Linked DNA regions of Undibacterium sp. 5I1. The protein of the gene in region 1 interacts with the protein of each later gene in a pairwise test. Links are inferred from orthologs where the notes say so. Each region holds a gene or a part of one and is shown in the gene's direction. Other genes may lie near its edges.

Region 1 (7,823 bases):
CCTTGGAGAAAAACTTACGCCGTGCGCTAATAGAAGAAGAATTTTTGGTTTATTACCAACCCAAAGTCTGCTTGAGCACCTCACGCATACTGGGCGCAGAGGCACTGATACGCTGGCAAATGCCGGAATCTGGCTTGATTCCACCAACAGACTTTATCCCGATTTCAGAAGAAATTGGTTTGATTCTGCCTATTGGTCGCTGGGTTTTAGAACAATCCTGCAAACAGACCAAAGTATGGCGCGACACCCTCATCCCGGATCTGGTCGTCAGCGTCAATATTTCGCCACGTCAATTCCAAGATCCTGGTCTGGTGAAGTTTATCCATCAGGTATTAGAGGAAACCAGCCTACCAGCCAATGCGTTGCAACTAGAGATTACCGAAGGCTTATTAATGGGGGAAATTGACCTGTTGTTACCGGTATTTGCAGCGATTAAAAAATTGGGTGTGAGTATTTCTTTGGATGACTTTGGTACTGGATTCTCGTCACTGTCTTACCTGCAACGCTTCCCGATTGATAATCTGAAAATTGATCGTTCGTTTATCCGCGAGATTCCAGAAAATCAGGATTCTGTGATTTTGACGCACGCCATTATTGCGATGGCGAATGCGCTTGGCATGAGTGTTACCGCTGAAGGTGTAGAAAAAGCAGAGCAAATGTTTTTCCTGACGGAATCTGGTTGCCAGGAAATGCAAGGCTATTATTTTAGCAAGCCGCTGCCAAAAGACGAGTTTGAACAATTGCTAATTAGTCATACCCGCTAAACTGACCAAAGCTTTTCGTCATGCGGTCTTAAGCTTGCTTTAGAAGTTTTATCCGTTTTTCAACAATTTCTCTTAGCGTTTCTGTTAAAGCTTTTGTTAGTATTTTTGTCAATTAGGCAGACAAAGAAAAGAAGCCTATAATTTGCCAGATGCACCTCTTGTGCATCGCACCATTTTGCTGAAATACAGATCTTGCGTCATGACAAACATTGCGAAAATACTCCCCCTCTCCAACGTCTTACTGGACTTAGAAGTGTCCAGCAAAAAAAGAGCCTTTGAACAAGCTGGCCTGTTATTTGAAAATAATTGCAGTATTGCTCGCTCTACCGTCTCGGATAACCTGTTCGCCAGAGAACGTCTGGGTTCAACCGGGCTTGGTCATGGCGTTGCTATTCCGCATGGCCGCATCAAGGGATTAAAAGCACCGATTGCGGCATTCGTGCGTCTGGCAGAGCCGATTCCTTTCGAGTCTCCAGACGGACAAGCAGTCAGTATTTTAATTTTTCTGCTTATGCCGGACAATGTGATGCAGCAACATCTGGAGATATTGTCTGAAGTTGCTGAGATGCTATCCAATGAGGCATTTCGGGATACGCTCAATAGCGAAGCTAGTGCTGGTGCTATTTATGAAAAAATTATCGCCTGGCAGCCCAACCCACAATTTGTCTAGCATAGTAAAACAAAGCGCAAACCTGCGGTAATTGCGCTCTGTTGTCGTTCTTGTCCACGTCCCACCCATTGATTTTAATCAAGCTACCATGCCACTACTGACCGAACTGACCATACAAAAAATCTTTGATGACAATCGGGATGCAATGCAGTTAGGCTGGTTTGCCGGATTCTCAGGTGGTGACAAACAAATTACGGGCGACGCCACCTCTTCTGCGGATCAGGTTGGTCATCTTAACTTTATACATCCCGGGCGTATTCAGGTGCTAGGGCATCAAGAACTGGCCTACTTCCATCGATTACCATCGCATTCACGCGGTAATTTGATTAAAGAATTGATTGCCGGTGCGCCACCGGCACTGATCGTGGCACAAGGATTAGAAACGCCGCAAGCGATTCTAGCCACATGCGACGACAATAATATTCCCCTGTTTTCTACCCCCTTACCTTCTGCACAGGTAATCGATTTTTTACGCGTTTATCTGTCCAAAAAGCTGGCACAACGCACGACTATGCATGGCGTGTTTATGGATGTGCTTGGAGTTGGCGTATTAATCACAGGCGAATCTGGCCTGGGTAAAAGCGAACTGGGGCTGGAGCTGATCTCCCGCAGTCATGGACTGGTGGCAGATGATGCGGTGGAATTTTCGCGTATCGCTCCCAATATGATAGAAGGTCGCTGTCCGGAATTATTACAAAATTTACTGGAAGTACGTGGCCTTGGTCTGCTCGATATCAAAGCAATTTTTGGCGAAACCGCGGTGCGTCGCAAGATGCGCCTCAAGCTAATTGTGCATCTGGTCAAGCGCAGCACGCTGGAAGAAAATTATGAACGTCTGCCGATTGATTCTCCCAAGCAAGAAGTATTGGGATTGCCAATCCGCAAAGTTGTCATCCCTGTCGCTGCCGGCCGGAACATCGCGGTTTTACTAGAGGCCGCAGTACGCAACACCATATTGCAACTACGCGGCATCAATACATTAGAAGATTTTATGGAAAGACAACGTCGTGCCATGAATGAAGAGTCTAATTAATTGCTTCATTTCACTAGCAGATCCGCAAAATTGGTACGACATGGTATGAAGCAGACCCTATTTATTACGAATAGAGCTGTGATGTGGATATGCGATATGGCTATGGTGTTTCACATAAACTATTTTCATACTTGAAATGGATAAAATGTCACATAGCGACATGAATTAAATGCCAAAATATGGGTGTTTAATATCTACTCTTTTTGGCAATCATGCGCATCTTACTTATCTCTGGTATTTCTGGCTCCGGCAAATCGGTCGCCTTGAACGTGGTGGAGGACGCTGGATTTTATTGCGTCGACAACTTACCACCGAGCTTGCTACCGGGACTTATCAGCACCTTAATCAGCGAAGGCATTCAATCCACCGCGGTGGCAATTGATTCGCGCAGCGCGCATTTGCTCACCAGCTTGCCCAGCACAATACAAACACTCCGCAATGAGGGACATGAAGTAAAGATCTTGTTTTTAACGGCAAGCACTGAATCTCTGGTCGCACGATTTTCTGAGACACGCCGCACTCATCCTTTGTCTCATCGCTTGCAAAGAGATCACGCCATGGGCGACAGGCTTAGCCTAATGGAATGCATAAGGGAAGAAAGAGAAATTCTATCACCTATCCAACTGCTAGCGCATGTAATCGATACCTCCAGTCTTAGTGCAAATACCTTGCGCGATTGGGTGAAAACCGTGGTGCAAATTGAGCATGCCCCCCTTGTCGTGATGTTTGAATCTTTTGCATTTAAGATTGGGGTACCGCTGGATGCTGATTTTGTTTTTGATGTGAGAATGTTGCCCAATCCTCATTATGATATTCAGCTGCGCCTGTTAACCGGGCTGGATCTTCCGGTAATTGAATATCTTAACGGGCAAATGATGGTGCATGATCTGTATGAGGACATACGACGGTTCATTGAAAAATGGCTGCCATCGTTTAAAAGCGATAATCGTAGCTACCTGACAGTGGCAATTGGTTGCACTGGAGGCCAGCATCGTTCAGTCTATATGGTGGAGAAACTGGCAGAGTATTTTAAGAAAACTGAGCAAGTATTAGTCAGACATCGTCGTATAGGGTAAAAATATACTCCCCATGTGTATAATTTATTACCTATGTAATCATTGGCCGATAAGCTATTTTATTGAAATTCATAGAGGAGTATATTAAATCCGGTCTTAACTTATGTCTTAACTTTACTCTCAACTAAGGTCTTAATTTAAGCCTCAACTAAGACTTTTCACATCTTCTTTTTATCGCTTGCCATCGCAGCCCGGAAGTACAAACTCAGCAACTCCATGCAGGCGACAGCACAGCGATGCAAACTTAAGCCATCACCACACGCCGCATTTTCTGCGCCACATACGACAAGCTGGCGATCGTCAAGGCAACACAAACTCCTAGTGCAATCATGGTTACGACCATGCTCAAGGCCTCGCCTTTTAAGACTTTATTCATCATCTGGTTTTGTGCCAGTACCGGAACCCAGCGGAACCAGGTCGGTTCTGGTCCGGTTGAAAATAACATCATCATCGGTACCATGTTCACCACAAGAATAAACATTTGATTACGGACTTGGGCTTCTTTATAGCTTTTACAATCTAGCGCAATCGCTACCTGCACGGCTGCCAGACTAGCGGCTAAGGGCAACAAGACCAATAAGAATCCCATTGCATCTTTGACCCCGAACTGGAATAAAGCCCGTAAGGTCTCATTGCGTATCAGCCATTGCGATGGAAAAAAACTCAGTACCGTCAGCACCACAACTAACATACTGACCGTCGCCACCGCGCCCCATTTGCCGACCGCCAATTGCCATCCAGAGACTGGGTTCATCATCAATGGCTCCAGCGATCCACGCTCGCGCTCGCCAGCGGTGGCGTCAATCGCGGCGTACATGCCGCCCATCAAAATTGCCATTAACATCGCCATCGGCAACATGCTGGTAATGCTGTCTTTACGCTCTTCGGGGCGGCTTAAATAACGCTCTTTCACTTCAATCAATTGCAAGATTTCTGGCGATACACCCCGCATCATTAAGCTCATCACCGCGCCTTCCTGGGTATAAGCATCTAAAATTCTTTTCAGCGGTCGTAAACCAAATTCAGCTTGTTTGTTCGACGTGTCATAGGCGATTTCTAAAGTCACTTTTTGACCCGCTGCCAGCTTTTCATCGAAACCATCCGGGACCAATAACACGGGCTGATCCAATTCTTTACTACGGGATTTGGCGACATAATCTGCCGGTGCAGGCTTGACTTTATAACCTTGGCGCAAAATGAAATTTTCTAAGCTGGGCGCATTGTTGATACCAACTACCAACACGGATCTTTTCTCTTCTTGCGACTCCACTTGCGACAAGACCTCGGACATAATGACCAGCAGCATTGGCACTAAAAATAGCGAGCTAAAAATGACGATGAGCAAGGCACGGCGGTCACGCATAGCATCCATCATTTCTTTACGAAAAATAGCAAGCATGGCTTTCATCAGTATGTCCTCTCAGTCGCTATTACTGAACTAATTTCTGAATTAATTTCTAAATTAATCGCTGGCTTAGTTGCTGAACTAATTGCTGAATTAGTGTCACGATTTAAAAACGCTAGCTTGACAAACGCGTCTTCAAAATTCGGCTCCTCCGCTTGCTGTAACAATTCCGCCACCGTGCCTTTCGCCACATTGCGCCCTTGTGCAACGATCACTACCTGATCGCACAAACGTTCAACTTCTTGCATGATATGAGTAGAAAAAATGATGCACTTACCGCCACCTTCCGGTGACCTTAGCCAGCGTAAAAAATCACGCAGTGCCCGGGTGGCAACCACGTCCAGACCATTGGTTGGTTCGTCCAGAATAATATTTTTAGGGTTGTGAATTAAAGCCCGCGCTAGAGCAGTTTTCATTCTCTCGCCCTGACTAAATCCATCGGTACGCCGGTCCAGTAATGCCGTCATCTCCAGCCAATGAGCAAGCTGATCAGTGCGTTGTTCAATCAAACTACGCGACATGCCATGCAAGGTGCCGTAGTAAAAAATATTTTCACGTGCGGTTAAACGTGGATACAGTCCACGCGCATCGGACAAAATACCCATATTGGATTGTGTGCCTTGCTGACCGGCTCTGACCTTAATACCGTCAACTGTAATCTCGCCACGATCAGATTCCAGCAGCGACGCTACCATACGCAGAGTTGTCGTTTTGCCGGCACCGTTAGCGCCTAACAAGCCAGTAATCGCGCCATCGCTTGCGGCAAAACTAACGCCATCAACTGCCTTCACCATTTCTTGCTGACGCTTACCAAAATTGAGGTTGAAGGCAAATTTTGGCTTACCCTGACGTACAAAGGCTTTGTGTAAATCATGGACGATGATCATGGTTTAGCTCCTTGCGGCGCTACTGTTTCTGGCATCGGCGTGGTGGGCAAAGTAATAGTCGGCGTAATAGACGGAACCTGCCACGCTAACGGTCGCGGGATCTGGTGTACACATTTCGCATCGACCTTAATCGCGTCCTGATCTTCTTTGGCATTGAAGTAGCGATACACCACATCACGCACACATCCTTGCGATAACAAACCATGGCCTGCATTGTCCATCGTGATGTGGCGAGCATTTGCACCAAGCGCTTTAGCGACGCTGTTGCCATGGCGGGTAGGGGTTACCGGATCGATGCCGCCACTGAGCAACAAAACCGGTGCCGGGCTGACTGGAATGGTATAAAAAGCTGGCGGAATTACGGCATGCGGCCAATTGGTACAGATCGCCCCATACATGCCGTCCATGAGTTTTTCAAAATCATCGCTAGCGGGTTTCAATATTGGATGTGCATACGCTTCACCACACCAGACTGAAAAATGCATACCATAAGCAATGCCCAAAGGAGAAGGCAAACCCAGTGCGCCGCTTAAGGTAATCAGGGGCGCATAATTAGCTTGCTCCGCCTGCGTCAACGCGTAGGGTAAAGCGGCTGCACTGGTAGGCGCATACAAAGTTTTATGCACCAAACTCAGCAAGGTATTGCGACTGATCGTGACCGGGATTTTATTGCCCAGACGTGGATGTATTACCGTGGTGGATTGCGGCAGACTCGCTAATAATTTTTTCCAGCGCGCGGCCAGATCAGGATAAGCCTTGTTGCAACGCGCATCTTTAGCACAATCTGCGAAGACGCCGTCTAGGGCCTTTTGCGCGTCGGCAGCAGGCAAGCGCATGTCGGGCGGCACGACGCCATCAATCACTAAACGCCGGACAGATTGTGGATATTGGCGCAAAAATTCTAAGCCGACTCGCGTCCCGTAGGATGCACCAACCAAATTGATTTTTCCGTAAGCCTGGCTAAGCCGCACTGCCTCCAAATCTTGTACTGCAATGCTGGTACTAAAAAACCGCAAGTCACCATAGGGCAAGGCCTGCAACTTCTTCAGGCAAGCAAGTGCTAACTTTACGGTACCGTTGGTATCTGCCAGATCGCCACCGCTCTCTAGCTCTGGACATTGCAGCGGTGCGCTTTGCCCTGTCCCGCGCTGATCGACAAAGACCAAATCACGGCGACGATTTAAACGCCCTAATACTGTCTTCCCCCAAGCCGCAGCATTGATGGCACTTTGCCCCGGTCCGCCTGCGAGGACAAAGACCGCATCACTTAATTTGTTTTTATCTTGCGAGGGCACCACAACGAAATGCACAGTAATTTTTTTACCTGCGGGCTGAGCAGGGTCAAGCGGACGCTGAATCTGACCACATTGCACCTCTTGCGGATAATCAGCAATACGGCAAGAGCTGGTCTTGACTCTAGCGGTCATTTCAGCAAGAGTTTGCGCTGATACTTCAGCTGACACTTGCGCTGACAATTGAGCTGATGTAGCAACAGAATTCACCAGCATGAAGGCAAGGCCAAAACCCATACGACAACTGAGATTAGCGACGGAGTTAAGCGAGTTCATCTGTTTTAAATTTCTAAAAATAGTATTGTAGATGTTGCGGCATTTGTAAAAAGCAAGCCTACAAGATCAAGAGCTTTTATTTACGATTTTTGCAGCGCAGACCCTAAGTTTGCACTGCTCGTATTCAATTCGGCAAGCTTGCGATGAAATCTCTTTTAATACGATGAAACATCATAAAACTCGGATCAAAATACCGGCATCAAAGTTCCAGTAAATATTTTTTCACCGGCGCTGGTAAAGCGGCTTGTCCCACCTGCCTTAAATCCAGCCAGACATAACGCGATTCGGCGACTTGGGATGCGAGCTGCGCCAGATTAAATTGCAGCACTTGCGCATGTAATTTGAAGTGGGTAAACCCATGTAAAAATCCTGGCAATTGCCGGATATCTGTCACTTCCCCAAATTGATTTGCTACTTGTT
Region 2 (8,433 bases), 3.3 Mb from region 1 along the record:
GTACTCGTGTTATCCGTAAAGGTGCGGCTGATTCAGTGAAGAAGTTTGTTGAGAGCTTAGGCCGTCCTTTCCCAGCTGAAGTCAGCAAAACAGTGGACGATATTTCTCGTCGCGGTAGTACACCACTGGTGGTAGTGGACGATGGCAAAGTGATGGGTGCGATTGAGTTAAAAGATATCGTCAAAGGTGGCATCAAGGAGCGTTTTGCCGAGCTGCGCCGCATGGGTATCAAAACTATCATGATCACTGGTGACAATAAGCTGACTGCAGCTGCGATTGCTGCAGAAGCCGGTGTAGATGACTTTTTGGCAGAAGCAACGCCAGAAGATAAGCTGAAATTGATCCGCAGCTATCAGTCCGAAGGCCGTCTGGTTGCGATGACTGGTGACGGTACCAATGATGCGCCAGCACTGGCACAAGCAGACGTCGCAGTTGCCATGAACTCCGGTACTCAAGCAGCGAAAGAAGCGGGCAACATGGTGGATTTGGATTCTAATCCAACCAAGTTGTTAGAGATCGTAGAAATTGGTAAACAAATGCTGATGACACGCGGTTCTTTAACCACCTTCTCGATTGCGAACGACGTAGCGAAATATTTTGCGATTATCCCTGCCGCTTTTGTCGCCACCTATCCGCAGTTGAAAGCGTTGGACGTGATGCATTTGTCCAGCCCAGCCTCGGCGATCATGTCTGCCGTGATTTTTAATGCGCTGATCATTGTGTTCCTGATCCCGCTGGCACTCAAAGGTGTGAAGTATCGTGCAATCGGTGCAGCGCGTTTGTTACGTCGTAATCTGTTGATCTACGGTCTGGGCGGTATCGTGTTGCCGTTCGCAGGCATCAAGTTGATTGACATGATTCTTGCTCTGTTTAATTTAGTGTAATGAAGGATTGAAAATGAATTCTCTATTTTCCCAATTTCGTCCTGCCGTAGTGTTGTTTGTTGGCTTTAGCCTGATCGTTGGTGTCGCGTATCCCTACGCAATTACCGGCATCGGCAAAGTGGCGTTTAACAAGCAAGCCGAAGGCAGTCTAGTGGAGCGTGACGGTAAGATGATCGGCTCTAGCCTGATCGGTCAGGCATTCAGCTCAAACAAATATTTCTGGAGCCGTCCTTCTGCGACATCGCCGATGCCGAATAATTCAACGGCATCGAGCGGTTCTAATCTGGGGCCATTTAATCCAGCACAGATGGATGCGGTTAAAGGACGCATTGCGACCTTACAAGCAGCTGATCCAGAAAATAAACAAAAGATTCCAGTCGATTTAGTGACCGCATCAGCCAGTGGTCTTGATCCAGAAATCAGTATCGCCGCAGCACAATATCAAGCGACTAGAATTGCCCGCGAGCGTAAAATGACTAATGAGCAAGTCATGGAATTGATCGAGAAATTTGCACAACGCCCAGTGATGGGTGTGTTTGGCGAGCCACGGGTCAACGTATTAGCCTTGAACCTGGCACTGGATCAGAAGTAATCTGTCATTGTAGATTTACGTAAAATCACCCCGGCTGCGTAGCAGCGACTAGTCTTACCGGAGATCGCGGTCGTCGCTACGTCTGGCCGGGACAATTTTGCGCAAGTCCTGTAGTTGAGTATCGATATGCGGGATGCACCATGTGTGTCCCGTCTATTCGATCAAGAGTATTTCTAAAAGTGTTTTAAAGACGTGATGCTTGCTTAGTTTTTTCTCGATCAGTTGATTAATGAGTTGATTAGTTAATTAGTTAATTAGTTACTAGCCGTAAGTGGTATCAAGCATTTTTAGAAGTAATTTGATTATTCAGTTATTAAATATACTGCTACCTGTATTTTTAATCGTCCAGGTAATGTCTGGACAATAATGGTGGTTTTGGCATATACCCCCCCTAATTTTTAGTTTAATTTATTAATCTGACCGTTCGCAAAAGCAGACTCCATAAGCTGAATCCCGAAGCACAAACCAGAAGCTCAAGAACAACCTAGATGGCTAATATTCACGATCAACGTCCCGACCCCGACATCTTGCTTGCACATGTGCAGGCACAAGAGCGTCGCGCTACCCGTGGCAAGTTGCGTATTTATTTCGGCGCATCAGCGGGTGTTGGCAAGACCTATGCAATGTTGAGTGCCGCGCACAAATTGCAGAGTGAAGGTCAGCCAGTATTAATCGGTGTGGTAGAAACCCATGGCCGCCGTGAGACGCTGGCTCTACTCGATGGTTTAGAAATCCTGCCACCGAAAGCCATTAATTACCGCGACAAGACGCTGACCGAATTTGATCTCGATGCGGCGCTGGAACGCAAACCACCGTTGATTCTGATGGACGAACTGGCGCATTCCAATGCACCGGGTTCGCGTCATCCTAAGCGATGGCAAGACGTAGAAGAATTACTCGATGCAGGGATTGATGTCTATACCACCGTCAATGTTCAACATTTAGATAGTTTGAATGACGTCGTCGGCGGCATCACCGGTATCCGCGTGGCAGAGACGGTACCCGATACCGTATTTGATGAGGCCGATGAAGTCGTGCTGGTCGATGTCCCCGCTGACGAATTGCTGGCACGTTTGCAAAGTGGCCGCGTCTACAAACCGCAGCAGGCAGAGCGTGCCGCAAAAAATTTCTTCCGTAAAGGCAATCTGATTGCACTGCGCGAGCTGGCCTTACGCCGTACCGCTGATCGGGTAGAAGAAGACGTGCAGGCTTACCGGATAGAAAAATCCATTGGCAAAGTCTGGAAAACAGATGCTGCCTTACTCGCCTGTGTAGGTCCGGGTTTTGGTGCTGATCACTTAATACGCAGTGCCGCCAGATTAGCCAGCCAGCTCAGTGCTGAATGGCATGCGGTTTATGTAGAGACGCCGCAATTACAACGCCTATCTGCGGCGCAACGCGAACGGATTTTAAAAAGTTTAAAGCTGGCGCAAGACCTTGGTGCCAAGACGGCGGTACTGACAGGCCAGGATGTGGCAACGGCGGTAGTCGATTATGCGCATAGTTTGAATTTTTCTAAAATTGTGGTGGGGCGTCGCGGCACCTCTTGGTCGCAAACCTCGATTCATAAACGCATTGCTGGTTTAGCTCCTGATCTGGATTTGATCGAAATTGGTCGTGCCGTATCGCATGATGAAAACGCCGAACGCGCCGAAAAAGAAGAACGCGTCGAGCAGTTCAACGCCGCCGGTAGCGATTGGGACAGGGCAGAAGATCCAGTCAGATCAGCCCGCGGATTTCGTAAGCAGTTACGGTATTTATATGCGCTGCTAGCGATCACCGGAACGTCAGTTTTATGTACGCCATTATTAGACCATTTGCATCTGGTCAATATCGCCATGCTGTTTATGCTGGCGGTGGTCTTGGTCGCATTGCGCTTGGGACGTGGTCCTTCTGTACTAGCGACAGTGATCGGGGTAGCGACCTTTGATTTCTTTTTTGTTCCGCCACGATTTACGTTTGCCGTTAGCGATTTACAGTACTTAATTACCTTTTGTGTGATGCTGGCGGTAGGACTAATAACGGGACATCTGACTGCGGGATTGCGTTATCAGGCCAGAGTCTCAGCCCATCGCGAGTCACGTGCCAGGGCACTGTATGAGTTCGCACGCGACCTGTCCGGTGTTCTGCAATCTGAGCAAATTTCTGAAAGTACTCAGGCGATTATTCAACGCGCTTTCCGTGCAACGGCGACTTTACTGTTACCTGATGATGCAGGCAAATTACAAGCGCCGCAGACGCCGGTAGAAGGTCTTGATTTAGGTATTGCGCAGTGGGCATTTGATAAAGTTGAGGCAGCAGGCATGGGCACAGATACTTTGCCTGCCAGCAGTTTCTTCTATTTACCCTTGGTGGCGCCAATGCGTACTAGAGGCTTGCTAGTCATACGGCCTGACAACCGGCGCTGGATTTTGATTCCAGAACAACGTCAACAGTTAGATACCTTTGCTGCATTGGCCGCGATTGCGTTGGAGCGAGTGCATTACATCGAGGTCGCGCAGAATGCATTGATCCATATGGAGTCAGAGCGTCTGCGCAATTCTCTATTGGCGGCTTTATCACATGATTTGCGCACACCGTTAACTTCGCTGGTCGGCATTTCAGAATCACTGACGATGTCCAAGCCCACTCTGTCCGATGCCCAACAACAAATGGCGCAAGTGTTGCATGACGAAGCAATACGGATGAGCGCACTGGTATCCAATTTGCTGGATATGGCAAGAATCCAAAGTGGCGAAGTGAAATTGAATTTGCAATGGCAACCGCTGGAAGAGGTGGTTGGTAGTTCTCTGCGTGCCAGCACTGCGGCATTGGCGCAATATCAGGTACAAACAAAGTTACCGCGTGATTTGCCTTTGTTACATTTTGATGCCGTACTGATTGAGCGGGTTTTGTGTAATTTATTAGAGAACGCCGCCAAATATTCTCCACCACAATCACTCATTGTGATCCGCGCCGAAGTAGATGCCCATAACAGCGTGGTCAGAGTGATGGTGGATGATAACGGCCCTGGTTTACCAATAGGGCGCGAAGAAGCGATTTTTGAAAAGTTTACTCGTGGCGAACGTGAGTCCGCCACCCCCGGAGTTGGTCTTGGCCTCGCAATTTGCCGCGCCATTATTGAAGCGCATAACGGGCGCATCGCGGCAGCGCATTCGCAAGAAGGTGGGGCATGTATCTGCTTCACTCTCCCGCTAGGAACGCCGCCCATGTTGCCCGAGCCAGAATTGCTGGTCTAGCTAGTTTAAATACTGGCTGTATAGGATGAGCTAAAACTGATTAAAACGACGTGAACAATTTGCGTTAAAAATACAAGTTAGAAAAATTATGATGACAGAAACCACTCCCACTGCCTTATTGGTCGAGGATGAGCCTCAAATACGTCGCTTTGTACGCAGCGCCTTGGAAGAAGAGGGCTGGCAAGTAGAAGAGGCTGGCAGCTTACAACGCGGCTTAATTGATGCTGGAACCCGTCAGCCCGATTTAATTATATTAGATCTTGGCTTGCCAGACGGCGATGGTGTCGATTTTTTAAAAGACTTGCGCAAATGGTCCACTGTACCTGTGATCGTCTTATCCGCGCGCGTGAACGAGGCCGATAAAATCAAGGCGCTGGATGCTGGTGCAGATGATTTTTTAAGTAAGCCATTTGGTGTCGGTGAGTTGCTGGCGCGTGTGCGCGCCACTTTGCGCAGACAGCGCCAGCCTGGTGCTAATACAGATGGGGTTGTGCAATTTGGTGACATCCGGGTGGATCAGCAAGCGCGTATGGTCACCAAAGACGGCACGATGGTACATCTGACACCGACGGAATACCGTCTGCTCAGCGCGTTGGTGACGAATGCCGGACGGGTGGTAACTAATCCGCAATTGCTGCGTGAAGTATGGGGGCCGTCGCACTCAGAACATGGGCATTATCTGCGTATTTACATGGGACATTTACGGCAAAAACTGGAAGATGACCCTACCCAGCCACGCTTCTTCTTGACGGAGACCGCAATCGGCTATCGGTTACTGATACCGAGCTAAAAGCACTCTGAATTTTTTTGCCGTCTTGCCTATATTCGTCAGTATATTAATTTGGTTAGCGACGCGCGCGGTTTTATTGCTGCTGAACAAGGCCTGTCCTAAATACTGCTTGCTTCAAAAATGCACGCTTCTCTTTTTTGTGCCCGTTCTATTTTTTGATTTTAGAGAGCCTAGGTATAAGTATTACTAATTGATCCATTGATTTTTGAATAAATTAGCACTGATGACCGGGTGTAAAAAGCTGAGCAAACATTTTTTTAGAAAGTCTGCTATGCCAGCACATCAGGTAGTTACTTATCTTATTTTTGAGACGGTAAGAACTTTACTTGGCCGTTAGGATCTTGACGATATGCGCGAATTTCCCTTTGTCGCAATTCTCGGGGACTACGTCGACTTCATCATCCAATTTTAAACTCATATACTCTGGCACCTCAGCGATGGTACTCAATCCACGACGTGCGTGCTTGTAATGAATTTTGGCAAAATGCTTATTTTCGCGCTCAGAGTCCGAGAGTTTTTCCAGGCACTCAGGTAAATCTTTACGGTCTGATTTGGCATCGTAGAGATGTGTTACCCAGCCATGCTTAAAATTGTCTTTCGTCGCTTGCTCCATATCAGTTTCTTGACTAAATGCATTTGGCGCACAGATTACAAGCACAGTACAGATACTAAGCGCGCTAATCATCAATCTTGGCATTGTGATTTCTTTCTTGGACATCGTATTCTCCTAAGTCGATAAATTGACCTTTAAGTCACTCATTTCGTCAGAGTTTCGCTAATAAAATCCATATACTCCCTATAAGTGGATCAAAAAAATCTAAATTGACTAGGGAATATATGGACGATTGAAATATACGTATAGGGAGTATTTTATTTATTTAAATTTGGTTTGTATTTCTCAAACTCACTATTTACTCTTCTTCCTTTACTTTATCCTTAAATAAGCTGTAGCTCAACGGCAGTAACAGCAGGGTAAAAAAAGTTGCTGAGACAATGCCGCCAACAATCACTACTGCAAAAGGGCGTTGGGTTTCTGAGCCGATTCCGTGCGATAACGCGGCTGGCAATAAACCTAAACCTGCCATCAACGCAGTCATCAATATCGGTCTGAGCCTGCTGACTGCGCCTTCAATTGCGCTAGAAAAATCAGCACGGCTGGTTTTCTCAAATTCTAATATTTGCTCAAGCATGATCACACCGTTCTGCACAGAGATGCCCGCTACTGCGATGAATCCTACTGCAGCAGAAACAGAGAAGTGCAAACCCGCCAGTGCTAAACCAGCGATTCCGCCTATCATCGTAAAAGGTACCATCATCAAGATAAGCATTGCCATACGGATGGAGCGAAAGGCCCAGAACAGTAATGCAAAGATTAGGAAAATCGTTATTGGTACAATGATTTCTAAGCGCTTGACTGCACGTTGCTGGTTCTCAAACTGACCACCCCAGACGATGTAATAACCGGTCGGTAAATTGACTTGTTCAGCAACTTTTTGCTGCGCTTCTGCTACAAAACTGCCTTGATCCCGTCCTAACAAATTCGCTTTGACCGAGGCATTGCGGCCACCAGCTTCGCGGCTGATACGTGCCGCACCCTGCCGCACCTCAATGCGCGCAAGATCAGCCAGATCAATCGTGCCTGCACCGTTAGGTAAGTTGATTTGCAGACTACCAATGCCATCTATCGATTCTCTGTAGGCAGCTTTTAATCGGATGGTGATGTCAAAGCGTTTGTCGTCTTCATAAAACGTACTGACGGGTGTGTCGGCTAAGGCGGTCTGTATCGTATTATTGACATCCGACACGTTGATACCTAAGCGTGCAATTTTTTCTCTGTCAATCACAATATTGAGTTGTGTTTGACCACCGCTTTTGATCGCATCTACATCGCTTGCGCCACGAATGCCTTTGAGTATTCCAGAAATCTGCTCACTCTTTTGTGTCAGGATATCCAAGTCTGGACCAAAAATTTTGACCGCGATTTCACCTTTGACGCCCGATAGAGCTTCTTCCACATTATCTTGTATCACTTGGGAAAAATTAGTCGGCACGCCTGGTAGTGTCCCGATCTTGGCGGTCATGCTTTCGATCAGACTTTCTTTATCGGCGAACTTCCATTGATCATGTGGTTTTAGATCAACCAGTATTTCCATACTGTTAGGACCTTTCGGATCAGTGCCATCATCTGGGCGGCCGACTTGGGATACCACGGTGCTGACTTCGGGATAACTCAGCAAAATAGCTCTGACCTGACGCTCTACTTCACGCGTTTTCTCTAGTGCAGTGGAGGGCGGTAAGCTGACGGTCAACCAGATATTTCCTTCATCCAGCTTAGGCAAAAATTCACTACCAAGCCGGGGCGCCAGTAACAAAGTGATCGCAAGTACGATGCAAGATACGATCATGACTGTGCGTTTTTGTCCATCAGCTTTGTAGAGTAGCTTGCGGTACCAGTCCTGTATGGCTTGCATCCAGTTGCTATGCTTTTCTGCCAGGCTATGACGCTTCATCGTCAGCGCCAGTAAGGTCGGGATCAGGGTCATGGTTAAAATCAAGGCACCCAACATTGCAAAGCTTAACGTTAAGGCGACAGGTGAGAAGATTTTTCCTTCAACCCGCTGGAAAGTAAAAATTGGAATAAACGCCAGAATGATGATGGCTTTGGCAAACAGAATAGGGTGTCCCATTTCAACCACGGTTTTTTTCAGTACCTGTTTGCGCCAGAGGAAGAGATTACTCTGATGTTCTAAATCATGGTGTTTCAGGGCCAGCCTCACCATTAATGCTTCGACCAGCACGACCGCACTATCGATGATGATCCCAAAGTCTACTGCCCCCAAAGAAATCAGGTTGGCAGGAATCCCTTTTAGATCGAGCATGATAAAAGCGCATAGTAGGGATAGCGGTATCACCGTTACCACGATTAAC

What was found.
Region 2: the proteins of RGU72_RS18765 (region 1) and kdpD interact in binary tests that used the Escherichia coli proteins (3 or more experiments, as listed by UniProt). The link is inferred for Undibacterium sp. 5I1 from one-to-one orthologs.

The regions. Positions count from the first base shown.
Region 1 is NZ_JAVIWI010000001.1:4,277,196-4,285,018, reverse strand. The notes cover bases 1-2,698. They hold RGU72_RS18765 (PTS sugar transporter subunit IIA), read left to right. Parts: upstream 1-963; coding sequence 964-1,434; downstream 1,435-2,698. Other genes in these bases: rapZ (RNase adapter RapZ), read left to right, coding at 2,680-2,698; hprK (HPr(Ser) kinase/phosphatase), read left to right, coding at 1,523-2,467; RGU72_RS18770 (putative bifunctional diguanylate cyclase/phosphodiesterase), read left to right, coding at 1-764. Outside these bases: more of rapZ, read left to right, coding at 2,699-3,543; RGU72_RS18750 (ABC transporter permease), read right to left, coding at 3,788-4,951; RGU72_RS18745 (ATP-binding cassette domain-containing protein), read right to left, coding at 4,951-5,835; RGU72_RS18740 (alpha/beta hydrolase), read right to left, coding at 5,832-7,403; mutY (A/G-specific adenine glycosylase), read right to left, coding at 7,603-7,823. UniProt on the Escherichia coli protein: Seems to have a role in regulating nitrogen assimilation.
Region 2 is NZ_JAVIWI010000001.1:978,442-986,874, forward strand. Bases 1,608-4,915 are described here. They hold kdpD (two-component system sensor histidine kinase KdpD), read left to right. Parts: upstream 1,608-1,964; coding sequence 1,965-4,715; downstream 4,716-4,915. Other genes in these bases: kdpE (two-component system response regulator KdpE), read left to right, coding at 4,807-4,915. In the rest of the region: potassium-transporting ATPase subunit KdpB, read left to right, coding at 1-884; potassium-transporting ATPase subunit KdpC, read left to right, coding at 898-1,476; more of kdpE, read left to right, coding at 4,916-5,505; RGU72_RS04155 (hypothetical protein), read right to left, coding at 5,828-6,223; RGU72_RS04160 (CusA/CzcA family heavy metal efflux RND transporter), read right to left, coding at 6,417-8,433. UniProt on the Escherichia coli protein: Member of the two-component regulatory system KdpD/KdpE involved in the regulation of the kdp operon. KdpD may function as a membrane-associated protein kinase that phosphorylates KdpE in response to environmental signals.